Regions from separate parts of the Pseudomonas sp. AC193 genome, predicted to be linked through region 2. Evidence: riboswitches for the same ligand, from Rfam matches in the RefSeq annotation. Region 2 holds a riboswitch; the other holds the start of a gene.

Region 1 (7,942 bases), 1.7 Mb from region 2:
GATAAGCCGCCGCCGCCCATTTCAACGCGTTGAACAGCACGATCGATTGCGACACGATCAGGCCGATGCCCAGCAGCGAATAACCAACGTGGAGGAAAATCGCCGTACCGACACCGAGTGCCGTCCAGGTACCGGCGCGACGCCCGTGGGTCACGCTTTCGCGCACCACCACGGCAAAGTCCGGGCCGGGGCTGGCGACGGCCAGCAGGTGGATCAGTGCAACGGTCAAGAACTCGGTCCAGTACATGGGGGCTCCTCTGAAATTGATCAGGAAAATTGGATTCACTGTATAGATGCGGCTCCTTGTGGGAGCGGGCTTGCTCGCGAATGCGGTGTGTCAGGCAACCTCTATTCGCCTGACTCGCCCCCTTCGCGAGCAAGCCCGCTCCCACAGGTATTGCGAGTACCTATGGCACTGAGTAACCAATTGTTTCATCTGGTAGGCTCGGCAGATTACGCCCAACGCTCAAAGCCTAAAAGGTACAGTTGATGACGAACACGCGCCGCGCCGTATTCCTTGATCACCCGTCGCTCGATCTTGGCGACCTCGACCTCAGTCCGTTGCGCGAGTGTTTCAGCGATCTGCAACTCTTCGCCCAGACCCTGCCCGAGCAAGTCAGCGAACGCCTGCAAGGCGCCACCGTGGCCATTTCCAACAAGATCCTGATCGACGCCGCCGCGATGGCTGCCAACCCTGATTTGAAGCTGATCCTGATCACCGCCACCGGCACCAACAACGTCGACCTCGCCGCCGCCCGCGCTCACGGCATCACCGTGTGCAACTGTCAGGGTTACGGCACGCCGTCGGTGGCGCAACACACGATCATGCTGCTGCTCAACCTCGCCACGCGTCTGGCCGATTATCAGAAAGCCGTCGGCGAAGGTCGCTGGCAGCAGGCGAAACAGTTCTGCCTGCTCGACTATCCGATTGTTGAACTGGAAGGCAAAACCCTGGGTTTGCTCGGTCACGGCGAACTCGGTGGCGCGGTGGCGCGACTGGCCGAAGCCTTCGGCATGCGCGTTTTGCTCGGACAGATCCCCGGGCGCCCTGCCCGCTCGGATCGTCTGCCGCTGGAGGAACTGCTGCCGCAAATCGACGCCCTCACCCTGCACTGCCCGCTCAACGAGCACACCCGCCACTTCATTGGTGCCCGCGAACTGGCGTCGATGAAACCCGGCGCCTTCGTGGTCAACACCGCGCGTGGCGGTTTGATCGATGAACAGGCGTTGGCCGATGCGCTGCGTAATGGTCACCTCGGCGGCGCGGCGACGGATGTGTTGAGCGTCGAGCCGCCGACCCAGGGCAATCCGTTGCTCGCGGCGGACATTCCACGGTTGATCGTTACGCCGCACAACGCTTGGGGCAGTGTTGAAGCGCGCCAGCGCATCGTCGGTCAATTGACCGAAAACGCTCAGGCGTTCTTCAGCGGTAAGGCGCTGCGGGTCGTCAGTTGATAAACTGCGGCACTTTTTTTTGAGGAGCAGTTATGGATCCGCGCAGTGAAGTACTGCTTCGTCAGCCCGAGTTGTTTCAAGGTTCGTTGTTGTTGGCCGGTTTGCCCGCCGACGATCTGCTCGGGCGCTTGCCCAACGCGTTCGGCTGGTGCTGGCATGCCGGCGATCAAGCGGCGCTGGACGCTCGCTTCGAAGGTCGCAGCCATTTCGGCGTGAATGTTCCGGAGCGTGAGTTTGATAGCGCTGTGGTGTTCTTGCCCAAGTCCAAGGATCTGACCGATTACATCCTCAACGCCGTGGCCTCGCGTCTGGCCGGTCGAGAAGTTTTTCTGGTCGGGGAAAAACGCAGCGGCATCGAAGGCGCGTCGAAACAGCTCAATCCGTTCGGCAAGCCGCGCAAACTCGACAGCGCGCGTCACTGCCAGCTCTGGCAAGTCACCGTGGCCAACGCGCCAGAAACGAAATCGCTGGAAAGCCTCGCGCAGACTTATGAATTGCCGCTGGCCGAAGGCCCGTTGAAAGTGATCAGCCTGCCGGGCGTGTTCAGCCACGGTCGTCTTGATCGCGGCAGCGCCCTGCTGCTGGAACATCTGGACAAATTGCCGAGTGGCCATCTGCTCGACTTCGGTTGCGGCGCGGGTGTGTTGGGCGCGGCGGTGAAGCGTCGCTATCCGCATAATCAGGTGACGCTGCTTGATGTCGACGCGTTTGCCGCTGCCAGCAGTCGTCTGACATTGGCCGCTAACGGTCTGGAGGCCGAGGTGCTGACAGGCGATGGCATCGATGCGGCGCCGATGGGTTTGAGCGCAATTTTGAGCAATCCGCCGTTCCATGTCGGCGTACACACTGATTACTTCGCCACCGAGAACTTGCTGCGAAAAGCGGCCAAACATCTGAAAAACGGTGGCGAACTGCGCTTGGTCGCCAACAGTTTCCTCAAGTACCAACCGCTGATCGAAGAGCATCTAGGCGTGTGCGCGATCAAGGCCGAAGGCAATGGCTTCCGGATTTACCGGGCCAAGCGCGGCTAGAACTTCTTTCAAAAAAGAGGCTTGCTCAATCGGATTTGCCTAGGCAGAATCCGCTCCGTCCTAGGGGAGTAGTCTCCCACGAGCGCCAAGCTCGTCCGGCATACGTCAACATACTTGATCCTCAGATCATGGCGTATGCGACCCAAGCGTCCGCATCAGACGGATCGCAGGGTTTGACAAGACCTATGACACGCACACCTTACCCGGGGCGGGAAGGCTGTACGTGTCATAGCCGTGTCGACCCGCCCCTTAGGAAAATCCTGATGCTGGACTCGTTACTCGTTCCCACCGCAATCGTTGCCTTGGCCGAAATCGGCGACAAGACGCAACTGCTCGCGCTGATTCTCGCCGCTCGCTTCCGCAAACCCTGGCCGATCATTGCCGGTATTGTCGCCGCGACCCTGGCCAACCACGCAGCAGCCGGTGCGGTAGGCGCCTGGTTCGGCAGTTTCTTCTCGAATGCGACGCTGCACTGGATCCTCGCCGCGAGCTTCACGGCCACGGCGCTGTGGACGTTGGTGCCAGACAAAATGGACGACGATGAAAGCAGCACGGCACGTAAGTTCGGGCCGTTCCTGACCACGCTGATTGCGTTCTTCCTGGCTGAAATGGGTGACAAGACTCAGGTCGCGACGGTGATGCTGGCCGCGCAATACCCTGACTTGTGGCTGGTGATTATCGGGACGACGGCGGGCATGTTGATTGCCAACGTGCCGGTGGTATTGGCCGGTAACTTTGCCGCCGACAAATTGCCGCTGACCCTGATCCGTCGCCTCGCGGCGTCGGCGTTCATGATTCTGGCAATTGTCGCGGTGTACAAAGCGATGCAGAGCAGTGGTTGGGTTTAACAACGCACGTCGATAAACCGCGTGATCGTTCTTCGCGAGCAAGCCCGCTCCCACATTAGATGGCAGTGGACACAGATTATGTGCTCAAGCACATCCAGTGTGGGAGCGGGCTTGCTCGCGAAGGGGCCATCAGCCTCACTGCAAATTCATCAGGATTTCGGGGCTTGTTCGTAAAGCGGCATGACCTTTGGAATCGCTGCCTGCAACGAAGCAATCCGGCTAGCCGATGCCGGGTGAGTGCTCATGAACTCCGGTGGTGAACCTTCCGAGGCCTTGCTCATCTTGTCCCACAGGGTGATCGCGGCATTCGGGTTGTAGCCGGCGCGGGCGGCCAGTTCCAGACCAATCAGGTCGGCTTCGTTTTCGTTCGCGCGGCTGTTCGGCAGCGTCATGCCGTAGTTGGCCACGGTGTCGGCCAGCGCCAGGCTGTCTTGGCCCAGACCGAGCAACGCACCCGCGCCCTGCTTGGCCATTTCAATCCCGTAGGCCTTGGACATCGCCTCACGGCCGTGCTCGCGCAAGGCGTGGGCGATTTCATGGCCCATGACCGCGGCGATTTCATCGTCGGTGAGTTTCAGGCTGTCGATCAGCCCGGTGTAGAAAATGATCTTGCCGCCGGGGCCACAGTTGGCGTTGAGCTCGTCACTCTTGATCAGATTGACTTCCCATTTCCATTGCGCCGCATCGGGGCGGAAGTTCGGCGCCTGAGCGATCAAACGGTCGGCGATCGCCTGAACGCGTTTGGCGTCGCTGCTGGTCTTGTCCAGCACACCTTTGGTGGACGCTTCGCCGACGGTCTTCTGATACGACTGGGCATACATCTGGTCGACCTCTTGCGAGGACAGCATGCTGAACATGTACTGCTTGCGCTCCACACCCACGGCGCCGCCGCTGGTGGTGTTGACCGACTGACAACCGGCCAGCAACAACGCTGCGCTCAGTGCACTTACAACCAATGTCTTGTTCATTCAAAAGCTCCCTGAAAACCTGCCGGGTATCCTAGGCGGGTAATTGTATCGACGCCAGATACAACGGACGTGTTGCAGTGACTTTCAGACATGTCCCACAGTTCAAAAGCCCCTCACCCTAGCCCTCTCCCGGAGGGAGAGGGGACTGACCGAGTTGTCTTGCGCCATACATCGACCTGAGAAAGCGTGGCGATTATGGATTCAAAACAGAAGGTTCAGGTCGGTGCATCGCGTCAATATCCCCCGATCAGTCCCCTCTCCCTCTGGGAGAGGGTTAGGGTGAGGGGCTCTTGATAGACCAGACAACTCAACCCGGCGTCAAACACTCCGGCCCATTGAGCTTCGGATCATTGATCAGATTCGCCAACACCCGCTCCCGCAACACCGCCGGCTCACTCGCCAGCAACGCCTGCAACACATGCAACGGCGTCTCGGGATCCAGCCACGCCGCCTGCCCCGCCTCATCCAGAATCAACGGTCGGCGCTGACCCGACGCCGACTGCGTAATCACCGCCGTACTCAACCAGACCTGTTCCTGCACCGGATACGCTTCCCAGATCGCCGCGAAAAACAGCGACGCGCCCTCCCCCGGCGTCAGCCAGTACGGGCGTTTGCGCTGAGTGCCGCGCCATTCGTAAAAACCATTCGCCGGCAGCAGGCAGCGACGCTGACGCAGCGCCTCACGGAACATCGGCTGTTCGGCCACGGTTTCCGCGCGGGCATGCGCCGGTGTTTTCGACAGATCGGTCAGCCACGGCGGCGTCAGCCCCCAGCGGGCGTGGGCCAGCGTGCGTTCGCCGGCGTCACCGGCACGCAGCATCAACACCGAATCGTTGGGGGAAATGTTCCACTGCGCCTGTTGATCGGCGGGAAAACCTGGCAGGGCCGCGAAATCGCGGTTCCAGCGAAACAGGGCATAACGTCCACACATGGGGCAACAAGACTCTAAATAAAACGATCGTCAGCCTAACAGACCAGCGTCCCGGGGAAGCTCTCCGGTTCGTCGCCGGGCAGCGGCAGCGCGGCATTGTACGCGGTGATCAGCTCGCGGGCGTATTCGGCCTGGTCGTTGTCGACCGACAGCCCGAGCAAGCCGAAGATCGGCAGCTCACCGGTGCCGCCGAGCAAATCGCGGCCAACCAGGTGCGCCTCAATGCCTTCGCTGGCGAGCATGCCCTTGAGCATTTCGCCTTCCATCAGGTTTTCCGGCTCGTAGATTCGCTGCATGGGCGCGCCTCACTCGTTTTCGCTGAAGACTTCCAGAAACCAATCCTCTCCGTGTACCTGCAAGACGAACGTGATCGGCCGGCAACACACCTGACAGTCCTCAATGTAGGTCTGATCACCGCCGGACAGATCCACCGTCGTTTCAACTTGCTCACCACAATACGGACATTCGTACAGTGCGCTCTCCAGCATCGCGGTCTCCCAAGTGACTTGTGCGTATAATCGCCGGTCTATTTGCAGGGCTATTTTTGTCTGGCTGACTTTTCAGACCGTGCCCCGTTGGTTTTCGATCAAAACCTTTACTTACCCTAGCCGTTTCTAACAAGAGAGCATGATGGGCGAATTCGATGCCATCCGACCTTACGACGACAGCGAAGTACCTGTGGTACTGGCAAGACTGCTCGGCGACAAGGCGTTTCTAGATATCCTCACCCACTTCCGCTTCCCGCGTTTTGCCGGTGCTTTCGGCTGGATGCTCAAACCACTTATAGCCCATCGGCTGCGTCGTGAGTTCGCCGACGTGACCTCGGTGGCGACGTTGCAGGACAAGGTCGAGTCCTACGTCGACCACACCATCGAGCGCGCCACCGACGGCGTGACCTACACCGGTGTCGAGCAATTCAAGTCCGGCAGCGCCTATCTGTTCATCGCCAACCACCGCGACATCGTGATGGATCCGGCCTTCGTCAACTACGCCGTGTACCACGCTGGCCTGCCGACGCCGCGCATCGCCATCGGTGACAACCTGCTGCAAAAGCCGTTTGTCAGCGACCTGATGCGCTTGAACAAGAGTTTTATCGTTCACCGTTCGATCACCGGCCGTCGCGAGAAAATGGCTGCGTATCAGCTGTTGTCGGCGTACATCAACCACTCGATCCGCAACGATTGCGCGTCGATCTGGATCGCGCAGGCTGAAGGTCGGGCGAAGGATGGCGATGATCGCACCGAGTCGGCGATCCTCAAGATGTTCCACATGAGCCGCAAGGATGAGCCGTTCGGCGAAGTCATTCGCTCACTGAACGTCACCCCGGTGTCGATCAGTTACGAATACGACCCGTGCGACCAGGCCAAGGCCCGCGAGCTGTACATTCGCGCCACCACCGGCACCTACGCGAAAGCGCCGGGCGAGGACGACGTGAGCATTGCCAAGGGCATCACCGGCTACAAGGGCCGCGTGCACGTGAACTTTGCTGCGCCGATCACCGAGCTGTTCGAAGACACCAAGCAATTGGCGGTCGAGATGGACAAGCAGATTCTCGGCGGCTACCGGTTATTCCCGGTGCATTACCTGGCGTACGCGCAGTGGGCTGATGCGGATCCGCAGTTGAATGTGCCGAAAGCTGCCGAGGTGTTTGCGGCGGATGAATTGGCCAAGGCGCAGGAAGAATGGCAGAGCCGACTGGATGCTTGCCCTGCAGAGCATCGTCCGTATCTGGTGCTGCAATATGCGACGCCGGTGCGTAACCAATACCGCGTTAAGGCCGGGTTGCCGCTTTAAATTTTCAGAGCAAGATCAAAAGATCGCAGCCTTCGGCAGCTCCTACAGTGGATTCATGTAGGAGTTGCCGAAGGCTGCGATCTTTTGCTTTTAGTAACGCGTGCTGATCCACGAGACGATCAGTGCCAGCCCCAGGCAAGCAAAACCAAATCGATAGAAAAACCGGTTCATGCGCAAGGTCGCCCAATCAAGAATGGGCTCGGCATTCGGCTGCGCGTTGCGCTGAGCGGCGATGCTGGCCATTGCGCGTTGTTCGCGGCGGCGCGTTGCGTGCAGCAGCCAACTGCCGGGGAACGCCAACAGCAGCGCCAGCAGGTTGATCAATTTGGCGGGATGGGCGGTAAACAGCGTCATCAAGTGCAGCGACATCACAGACCTCTATCTAAACCGGTGTGGCAGGCGCCAGACCGACGACCGCGGCGCGAATTCTACCGAAACACGCCTGCCCTGCCCCAGCCTTTACGACAAATAACGTAACAATCGACCGATGGCTGTCCTGTGTCACGGCATCGTCATCTGGATAAACCAAGATGCGCGCCTCGAAACCGACAGGGAACGCGTCATGCTCCACGCCGAAAACCAGGATCGCCTCTACCTCATCACCCCGACCGACGAACAACAAAGCCTCGTCGGCAGCCTTGCCTTCAATGTTCAGGATCGCCACTGGCTGGTGTATTGCGCGCTGGGCGGGCATCAGCATGCGGACTTGCCGGAGACGGATTTGTTGACGGGGGTTAGCGTGCTCGACTTTTACTCGCAGGCTGCCTGAAAGCAAAAGCCCCTCACCCTAACCCTCTCCCGGAGGGAGAGGGGACTGACCGGGTTGTTTGGTCGAGGTACATCGACCTGAAAAACTCGAGTTGAACTCCGGTTCTGAAAAGCCCCCGATCGGCTCCCTTTCCCCCTCGCCCCCCC
Region 2 (7,942 bases):
ACTTCCCACGGATCATCGGTTTGCGCGAAGGGCAGATTCTGTTCGACAGCCCGTCCGATCAAGTCAGCCCGGACATGCTCGACGCGCTGTACGCCAACGAAAAGCTGCAATCGCCGACCGCTGTGGCCGTGCCTTTGACTGTGCAGATTCCACGATGCTGAAAGCCGATTCACGCGATCCCGCTGCATGGCCACGGCTGCTACTGACGTTGCTGACCATTGCTTTGTTGTGGCCGGGGATTCAACTCAGCGAACTGGATCTGAGTGTGCTTTTGCCCGACAGCCAAAATGAAATGGGCCAGTTTGTCGCGCAATTCTGGCCGCCAGCGCACGACGAAGCCTTTCTGCAAATCCTGCTTAAAGCCACTCTGCAAACCCTGGCCATTGCCACTGCCGGCATGGCTTTGGCGTTGCTGCTGGCGGTACCTGCCGGTTTGATTGCCAGTCGCGCCCTGTCACTGTCCGCCGCCTCTCGCGGTGGCGTGCCGAGTCGTTTGGGACGTTTGCTGCGCTGGCCGGTTCGCGGGCTGCTGATTTTCCTGCGCAGCGTGCCGGAAATTGTCTGGGCACTGCTGTTCGTGCGTGCGGTCGGCCTCGGCCCGGCAGCGGGCGTGCTGGCGATTGCCATTACCTACAGCGGCATGCTCGGCAAGGTCTACGCGGAGATTTTCGAATCCACCGACCAACGCCCGGCGCATGCGTTGTTGCAGGCTGGCAGCGGCCGACTGGCGGCATTCGCTTACGGCACGCTGCCCAATGTCGGCGCGGAATTGCTCTCGTACACCGTGTATCGCTGGGAATGCGCGATCCGAGCTTCTGTGGTGATGGGTTTCGTCGGTGCGGGTGGCCTGGGTCAGCAAATCGATCTGTCGATCCGCATGTTCGCTGGCGGTGAAGTCGCCAGCATGTTGCTGACGTTCCTGCTGCTGGTGCTGGCCGCCGATCAACTCAGCCGCTTGCTGCGCTGGAGGCTGGCATGAATCGCCTGATCAATCTGCTGCTGATCGCCGCTATCGGGGTTGCAGTGATTGCGTCCTTCGCCTACCTGGGTCTGGATCTCGGTGAACTGGGCAGCGCCACCAGCCTGAAGCAGATGGGCGCTTACGTGCAGCGTTTTCTCAGCCCGGATTTGAGCGCGGGTTACCTGAAAGCGATCTTCCACGGCTCCATGGAAACCCTGGCCATGTCCGCTGTCGGCACGCTATTGGCGGCAGTTGTTGGCATTGTTCTGGCGCTGCCGGCGGCGGGACGTTTCGGCTGGCCGCTGCAAAGTGTTGCGCGCCTGCTGCTGAATGCCTTGCGGGCGATTCCGGAACTGGTCTGGGCGGCGCTGATGGTGCTCGCTGCCGGCCTTGGCCCGAATGCCGGCGCCCTCGCCCTCGCCTTACACACCACGGGAGTACTCGGCCGGTTGTTCGCCGAAGCGCTGGAAAACACGCCGCCGCAACCCGCCGAGGCGATCCGTTTGCAGGGCGGCAACCCGATTCTCGCCTTCTGCTACGGCACCCTGCCCAATCTGGCGCCGCAACTGCTCGCCTACATCCTCTATCGCTGGGAAAACAACATTCGCATGGCCAGTGTGCTGGGTTTTGTCGGTGCTGGCGGTCTCGGCCAGATGCTCTACGTGAGCCTCAGCCTGTTTCAGGAAGCGCAGGCCAGCACGGTGATTCTGGCGATGCTGGTGCTGGTGTTCATGGTGGACTGGTTGAGTGCGTGGAGCCGACAGCGTTGGGTCAAGGCGTAAGTGCCGATGCTGGCGAGTGGATATCTGCCAGAAGCTGATTATGCTTCAGGAAAGCGTGCACAACTGCCCGACGGCAAACTGTGCACGCTTTACGCATCAGCGCTTCAGGCATCTGCCACAAGGCCAGGGTGAGATAAGCGGTATTGGGGGACTCCGGCCTACAACAATAAGCACGACGGAGAACACCCATGGCCACGACTTACACAACATCCACCGGCAGTCCACCGCGCAGCGGCGGCATCACCAAGGAGGAGCGCAAAGTCATCTTCGCCTCCTCGCTGGGCACCGTTTTCGAGTGGTACGACTTTTACCTCTACGGTTCGCTGGCGGCAATCATCGCCAAGCACTTCTTTGCCGGCGTCAACGAAACCACCGCGTTCATCTTTGCCCTGCTGGCGTTTGCGGCAGGCTTTGCGGTGCGGCCGTTCGGCGCGATTGTGTTCGGCCGGCTCGGCGACATGATCGGGCGCAAACATACGTTTCTGATCACCATCGTCATCATGGGCGTCTCGACTGCGATTGTCGGTTTGCTGCCCGGTTACGCGACCATTGGCGTCGCTGCACCGGTGATTCTGATTACCCTTCGACTGCTGCAAGGCCTGGCACTGGGCGGTGAATACGGCGGCGCGGCGACTTACGTGGCCGAACACGCGCCACGTAATAGACGCGGCTTCTTTACCTCGTGGATTCAAACAACCGCGACCCTCGGCCTGTTTCTGTCGCTGCTGGTGATACTCGCCTGCCGCACCGCGCTGGGCACTGAAGCGTTTGAAGAGTGGGGCTGGCGGATTCCGTTTCTGCTGTCGATCCTCCTGCTGATCGTCTCGGTGTACATCCGCCTGCAACTGAGCGAGTCGCCGGTGTTCCAGAAAATGAAGGACGAAGGCAAAGCGTCGAAAGCGCCGCTAACTGAATCATTCGCCCGTTGGGACAACCTCAAAGTGGTGATCATGTCGTTGCTCGGCGGCACGGCCGGGCAAGCGGTGGTTTGGTACACCGGGCAGTTCTATGCGCTGTTTTTCCTGTTGCAAACGCTGAAGATCGACCCGCAAACCGCCAACTTGCTGATCGCCGGATCACTGTTGATCGGTACGCCATTCTTCGTGATTTTCGGCAGCCTGTCCGACCGCATCGGGCGCAAGCCGATCATCATGGTCGGCTGCATTCTGGCGGCGCTGACCTACTTTCCGATCTTTCATGCGCTGACCCAGTACGGCAATCCTGATGTGTTCATCGCTCAGGAGAAAAACCCGGTCAAGGTGATCGCCAACCCCGAACAGTGTTCGTTCCAGTTCGATCCGGTGGGCAAGGCCAAATTCACCAGTTCCTGTGACCTGGCCAAGACGCTGTTGGCGAAACGGGCGATTCCGTATGAGAACGTCACCGCCGAACCCGGCACCGTGGCGCAAGTGCGTATTGGCGACAAAGTCGTCGAGAGTTTCGACGGCAGCGCCCTGCCCGCCGCCGACTTCAAAACCCGCAATGATGCCTTCACCGCGACACTGGGCACTGCGCTGAAAGAAGCCGGTTATCCAGAGAAAGCCGACCCGGCAAAAACCAATTACCCGATGGTGCTGCTGTTGCTGGCCATTTTGGTGATCTACGTGACCATGGTGTATGGGCCGATTGCGGCGTGGCTGGTGGAGCTGTTTCCGACGCGCATTCGCTACACCTCGATGTCGCTGCCGTATCACATCGGTAACGGCTGGTTCGGCGGGTTCCTGCCAACGGTGGCGTTCGCGATGGTCGCGGCCACCGGGGATATCTACTACGGCTTGTGGTACCCGATCGTGATTGCGGTGATGACGGCGATACTGGGTACGTTCTTCCTGCCGGAAACCAAGGATCGCGACATTCTCAAAGACTGACCCGCCCCCTTGTAGGAGCTGCCGCAGGCTGCGATCTTTTGATTGTGTTTTTTAAGGTCAAAAGATCGCAGCCTGCGGCAGCTCCTACAGGAGTGTTGCGGTGTCAGAACGGGCCCTGGGTGACCACGCGGGTGTCGATGATCTGCTGCAATGCTTGAATTCGCTGCTGATAAACGTCGGTGAGGCATTTCACATCAGCGGCGCATTTGCCACGGGTTTTCAGCCACGCCTGTTGCTCGTCAATCAAGGCACCACGGCCACCCATCGGCAGAAACCGGCGATCCAGTTTGTAGAGCAGCGCCATGCTCACGTCCATGTCGTTGAGCGCGCGGTTGGCGCACACCGCTTTTTCATCGGCAGCTTTGGCCCGGTCGCAGTCGAAACTGGCGCCGTAAGCAGCATGGCCGATGATCAGGGCAGACAAGCCGAACACGGTTGAAAGTAGAGTTTTGTTGCGCATGGGTTGGGTCATCCAGACAGCGATTGATCCCTCTTGGGCTAATGCATGAGCGCAAAGTTTCTGAACGCCTGCCAAACCACCGCCTCCAATGTTTACACCACTGGAGGTCACCACCATGAACAGCAACGACGACAAAACCCCGAATGCCCCACCTACCGACACATCCGGCAAACCGGTGAACGTGGTCGAGCGTGATCTTGAAGACCACGATGACGACACCAAAGGTGTGGATGAGGTGATTACGCCTTCGTCTACCCGGGTGAAAGAGCAGGATGCCGAGACGCTGCAGCGCAAGGTCGATGAGATTGAACGCAAAGTGGCGGATGGCAACTAAGGTTTGCTGCTTGACAGATAACCTTGTGGCGAGGGGATTTATCCCCGTTGGAGTGCGCAGCGCTCCCAGCTTTTAAAGAGGGGCCGCTGCGCGACCCAACGGGGATAAATCCCCTCGCCACAGAGTTCGCTGTCAAATGCAAATACCCGCTTGAGCTGGCCTTTTAACGAAATTTTCATACTCCCCCGCCTATGATCCCGCACCTCGTTGGGGAGTAGCCTGTTTCCGTGCACTGCGGAAGCGTTCGTATCAACATTCTCGGCAACATGCCGTGGTGCGAACACCTTTTGGTTGGTGAGACCGACGACACATCCATGCCTAAAGTCGGGCGTGTGGTTGTGTCGTTGACTCATAGCCCGACTGGAAGTATCTCCGTGAATCCTGTTTCCCTCATTTTCCTCGCGCTGGCCATGTCCACGGATGCGTTTGCAGCCGCCATCGGCAAAGGCTCCAGCCTGCACAAACCTCGCCTCACGGAAGCCCTGCGTACCGGTCTGATCTTCGGCGTGATCGAAGCCATCACCCCCATTATCGGCTGGCTGATCGGCCAAGCCGCGAGCCAATGGGTTGCCGAATGGGATCACTGGATCGCCTTCACCCTGCTCGTGGTGCTCGGCCTGCACATGATCTACAACGGTCTGAAGCATGAAGAAGAGGAAGAAGAAAAACCGGGTTCGCATTCCTTCCTGATTCTCGCCGTCACCGCGTTTGCCACCAGCATCGACGCCCTTGCCGTGGGCGTTGGCCTGGCGTTTGTCGACGTGAATATCTGGGTGGCTGCGGCGGCGATCGGTCTGGCGACCATGACCATGGTGACCATCGGCGTGATGCTCGGCCGGGTGTTGGGCTCTATGGTTGGCAAACGTGCTGAAATCGTTGGCGGTGTGGTGCTGATGATCGTCGGTGCGACGATTTTGTATGAGCATCTCGCGGTCTGAGATTAGCCGTTAGACGGCGCCGTCAGTGCCAACGCGTTGCCTGGCGCGGCCCCGCTGGCGGTGTTGTCGAAAATGCACCAGGTCGTCGCGCCATGCGCATCGGCGGCCTGCAATACGTTGGCGAGGCTCTCCAAATAGGAGTCATCGTAAGCACTGTGGTAAATGCGCGGTGAACCGTGCAGCCGCCAATAACGCGTTCCGTGCCAGCCAACCGCGGAAGAATCACTGCTGATGCGCGACGGATCGACCACAGCCTGAGCGATCCGGTAAGCGATCAACAATGATTCGGCAGCCACCCATGACTCATGACGCGGCTCCAGCACCACGTCGCCGTCGAAGCGCTGGCGCAACGCATTGAAAAACGCTTCGGCACTGACCGCATCAAATGCCAGTGACGGCGGCAATTGCAGCAACAAACAGCCCAATCGATCAGCCAAACCGCTGCACTGCGCCAGGAACTCATCGAGTTCTTCGTCGCAGTCCATGAGCCGGCGTTCATGACTAATCTGTTTGGGCACCTTTACTGAAAAGCGAAACCCCTCCGGCACCGAATCCGCCCAACGTTCATAGGTTGAGCGGCGATGTGGGCGGTAAAACGAGCTGTTGATTTCCACGCAGTTGAGCCGCGCCGCATAGCGTTGCAAATGCGTGCCCTCCTCCGCAAATGCCGGCCAATGTTCACGCCCGAGACTCCAGCCGGCACACCCAATGAAAATCAAACAGCACCTCCGAAACTCCACTCCCATGTAGGAGTTGCCGCAGGCTGCGATCTTTTGATCTTACAAACAACGTCAAAAGATCGCAGCCTTCGGCAGCTCCTACAGGGGGACGTTATTTTTTGCTAGGGAGAACTGAGCTCAAAACCTGCTTGGCGGTTTGCACCAGAATCCCCGCCTCGTCCGCATCGCCCTTGAGCAACGTCGTGGCGAATTTCTTCGCTTGTTCAAGCTTGATGTGCGGCGGTAGCGGCGCCACGTTCGGGTCGGTTTTGAACTCGACCAGCACCGGCACATCGGAAGCCAAAGCCTGTTCCCATGCGCCTGCTACGTCCTCTTCGCGGTCAACGAAAATCCCTTTCAGGCCGATGGAAATGGCGAACAAGTGATACGGCACATCGGGAATGTTCTGCGACGCCTCGAACTTCGGATCGCCCTCCATCACTCGCTGTTCCCACGTCACCTGGTTGAGATCTTCGTTGTTGAAGACCGCGCAGATCCATTTCGGGCTCTTCCACTGCCGCCAGTATTTGGCGACGGTGATCAGCTCGGCCATGTTGTTCATCTGCATCGCGCCATCGCCCACCAGCGCAATCACCGAGCGTTCGGGATAGGCGAATTTAGCGGCGATTGCATAAGGCACAGCAGCGCCCATCGAGGCCAGCCCACCGGACAACGAACACATCATGCCGCGACGAATTTTCAAGTCACGGGCGAACCAATTGGCGCACGAACCGGAGTCGCTGGTGATGATCGCTTCATCCGGAACTCGCGGTGACAGCTCATAGACCACTCGCTGCGGATTGATCGGCTTGGCCTTGGCCATCGCGCGTTTTTCCAGAGTTTTCTCCCAGCTACCGCGCCAGCCTTCAACTTTCTTGCGCCACTTACCCGAGTTTTTCTGTTCGAGCAACGGCAGCAACGCCGCGAGGGTTTCCGCCGCGTCGCCGACCAGATTGACCTCCATCGGGTAACGCAGGCTGAGCATGTCGGGCTGCAGATCAATCTGCACACCACGCGCCTGCCCCTCTTTGGGCAGAAACTCCGAATACGGAAAACCCGAACCGATCATCAGCAAGGTGTCGCACTCGGTCATCAGCTTGTAACTCGGCTCGGTACCAAGCAGGCCGATGCTGCCGGTCACCCACGGCAAATCATCCGGAAGCACCGCTTTGCCAAGCAGCGCCTTGGCCACGCCGGCGCCAAGTTTTTCGGCGATGGCAATCACTTCATCCGTCGCCTGCAATGCGCCGGCACCGACCAGAATCGCGACTTTTTCGCCTGCGTTCAAAACGTCTGCCGCACGCTGCAAATCTTCGTCATAGGGCAGCACTTTCGGCTTGGTGTAACCGACGCCGGAATGCGCGGTGCCGTGCGCGCGGGACGGCGCCTGATATTCGAGATCCTGCAAATCATTGGGCAGGATCAGCGCGGTCACCCGACGTTCGCCAACCGCCGTACGCACCGCCCGGTCGAGCAAATGCCGCACCTGCGAAGGCGCCGATGCCTGCTGCACAAACGCGCCGGCGACGTCCTTGAACATCGACACCAGATCCACCTCTTGCTGATAGTGACTGCCCAACGCCGTGCGCGCCTGCTGCCCAACGATGGCCAGCACCGGCATGTGATCCATCCGCGCGTCGTAAAGCCCGGTGATCAAATGCGAAGCCCCGGGGCCGGACGTGGCAATGCACACGCCCAGCTCGCCAGTGAATTTCGCGTGGGCCGAGGCCATGAACGCGGCCATTTCCTCGTGCCGCGCCTGTACAAATTCAATCTTGCCTTTAGCTCGATCGAGCGCGCCGAACACGCCGTTGATGCCGTCGCCCGGATAACCAAAAATCCGCGTGACGCCCCATTGGCTGAGCCGCTCAACCAAAAAA

Evidence for each region. A riboswitch is a leader RNA that binds a small molecule or an ion and turns the genes downstream of it on or off. The one in region 2 is predicted to bind manganese.
Region 1: it holds a riboswitch for manganese, as region 2 does, so the genes downstream of both, ACZZ0D_RS01545 (TMEM165/GDT1 family protein) here and mntP (manganese efflux pump MntP) in region 2, are expected to answer to the same signal.

Annotation. Positions count from the first base shown of each region.
Region 1 is NZ_OZ409832.1:311,863-319,804, reverse strand. Features, by position in the region: gene ACZZ0D_RS01560 (LysE family translocator) at 1-247, opposite strand, end outside; gene ACZZ0D_RS01555 (2-hydroxyacid dehydrogenase) at 490-1,455, shown strand; gene ACZZ0D_RS01550 (class I SAM-dependent methyltransferase) at 1,488-2,486, shown strand; yybP-ykoY riboswitch at 2,537-2,661, shown strand; gene ACZZ0D_RS01545 (TMEM165/GDT1 family protein) at 2,750-3,334, shown strand; gene ACZZ0D_RS01540 (M48 family metallopeptidase) at 3,484-4,302, opposite strand; gene ACZZ0D_RS01535 (SOS response-associated peptidase) at 4,610-5,233, opposite strand; gene ACZZ0D_RS01530 (putative signal transducing protein) at 5,269-5,529, opposite strand; gene ACZZ0D_RS01525 (CPXCG motif-containing cysteine-rich protein) at 5,539-5,721, opposite strand; gene ACZZ0D_RS01520 (1-acyl-sn-glycerol-3-phosphate acyltransferase) at 5,864-7,027, shown strand; gene ACZZ0D_RS01515 (hypothetical protein) at 7,118-7,396, opposite strand; gene ACZZ0D_RS01510 (hypothetical protein) at 7,590-7,796, shown strand.
Region 2 is NZ_OZ409832.1:1,965,204-1,973,145, reverse strand. Features, by position in the region: gene ACZZ0D_RS09120 (phosphonate ABC transporter ATP-binding protein) at 1-161, shown strand, start outside; gene ACZZ0D_RS09115 (PhnE/PtxC family ABC transporter permease) at 155-979, shown strand; gene phnE (phosphonate ABC transporter, permease protein PhnE) at 976-1,743, shown strand; gene ACZZ0D_RS09105 (MFS transporter) at 1,932-3,611, shown strand; gene ACZZ0D_RS09100 (lysozyme inhibitor LprI family protein) at 3,715-4,071, opposite strand; gene ACZZ0D_RS09095 (hypothetical protein) at 4,187-4,405, shown strand; yybP-ykoY riboswitch at 4,603-4,773, shown strand; gene mntP (manganese efflux pump MntP) at 4,780-5,343, shown strand; gene ACZZ0D_RS09085 (DUF72 domain-containing protein) at 5,346-6,089, opposite strand; gene ACZZ0D_RS09080 (thiamine pyrophosphate-requiring protein) at 6,175-7,942, opposite strand, start outside.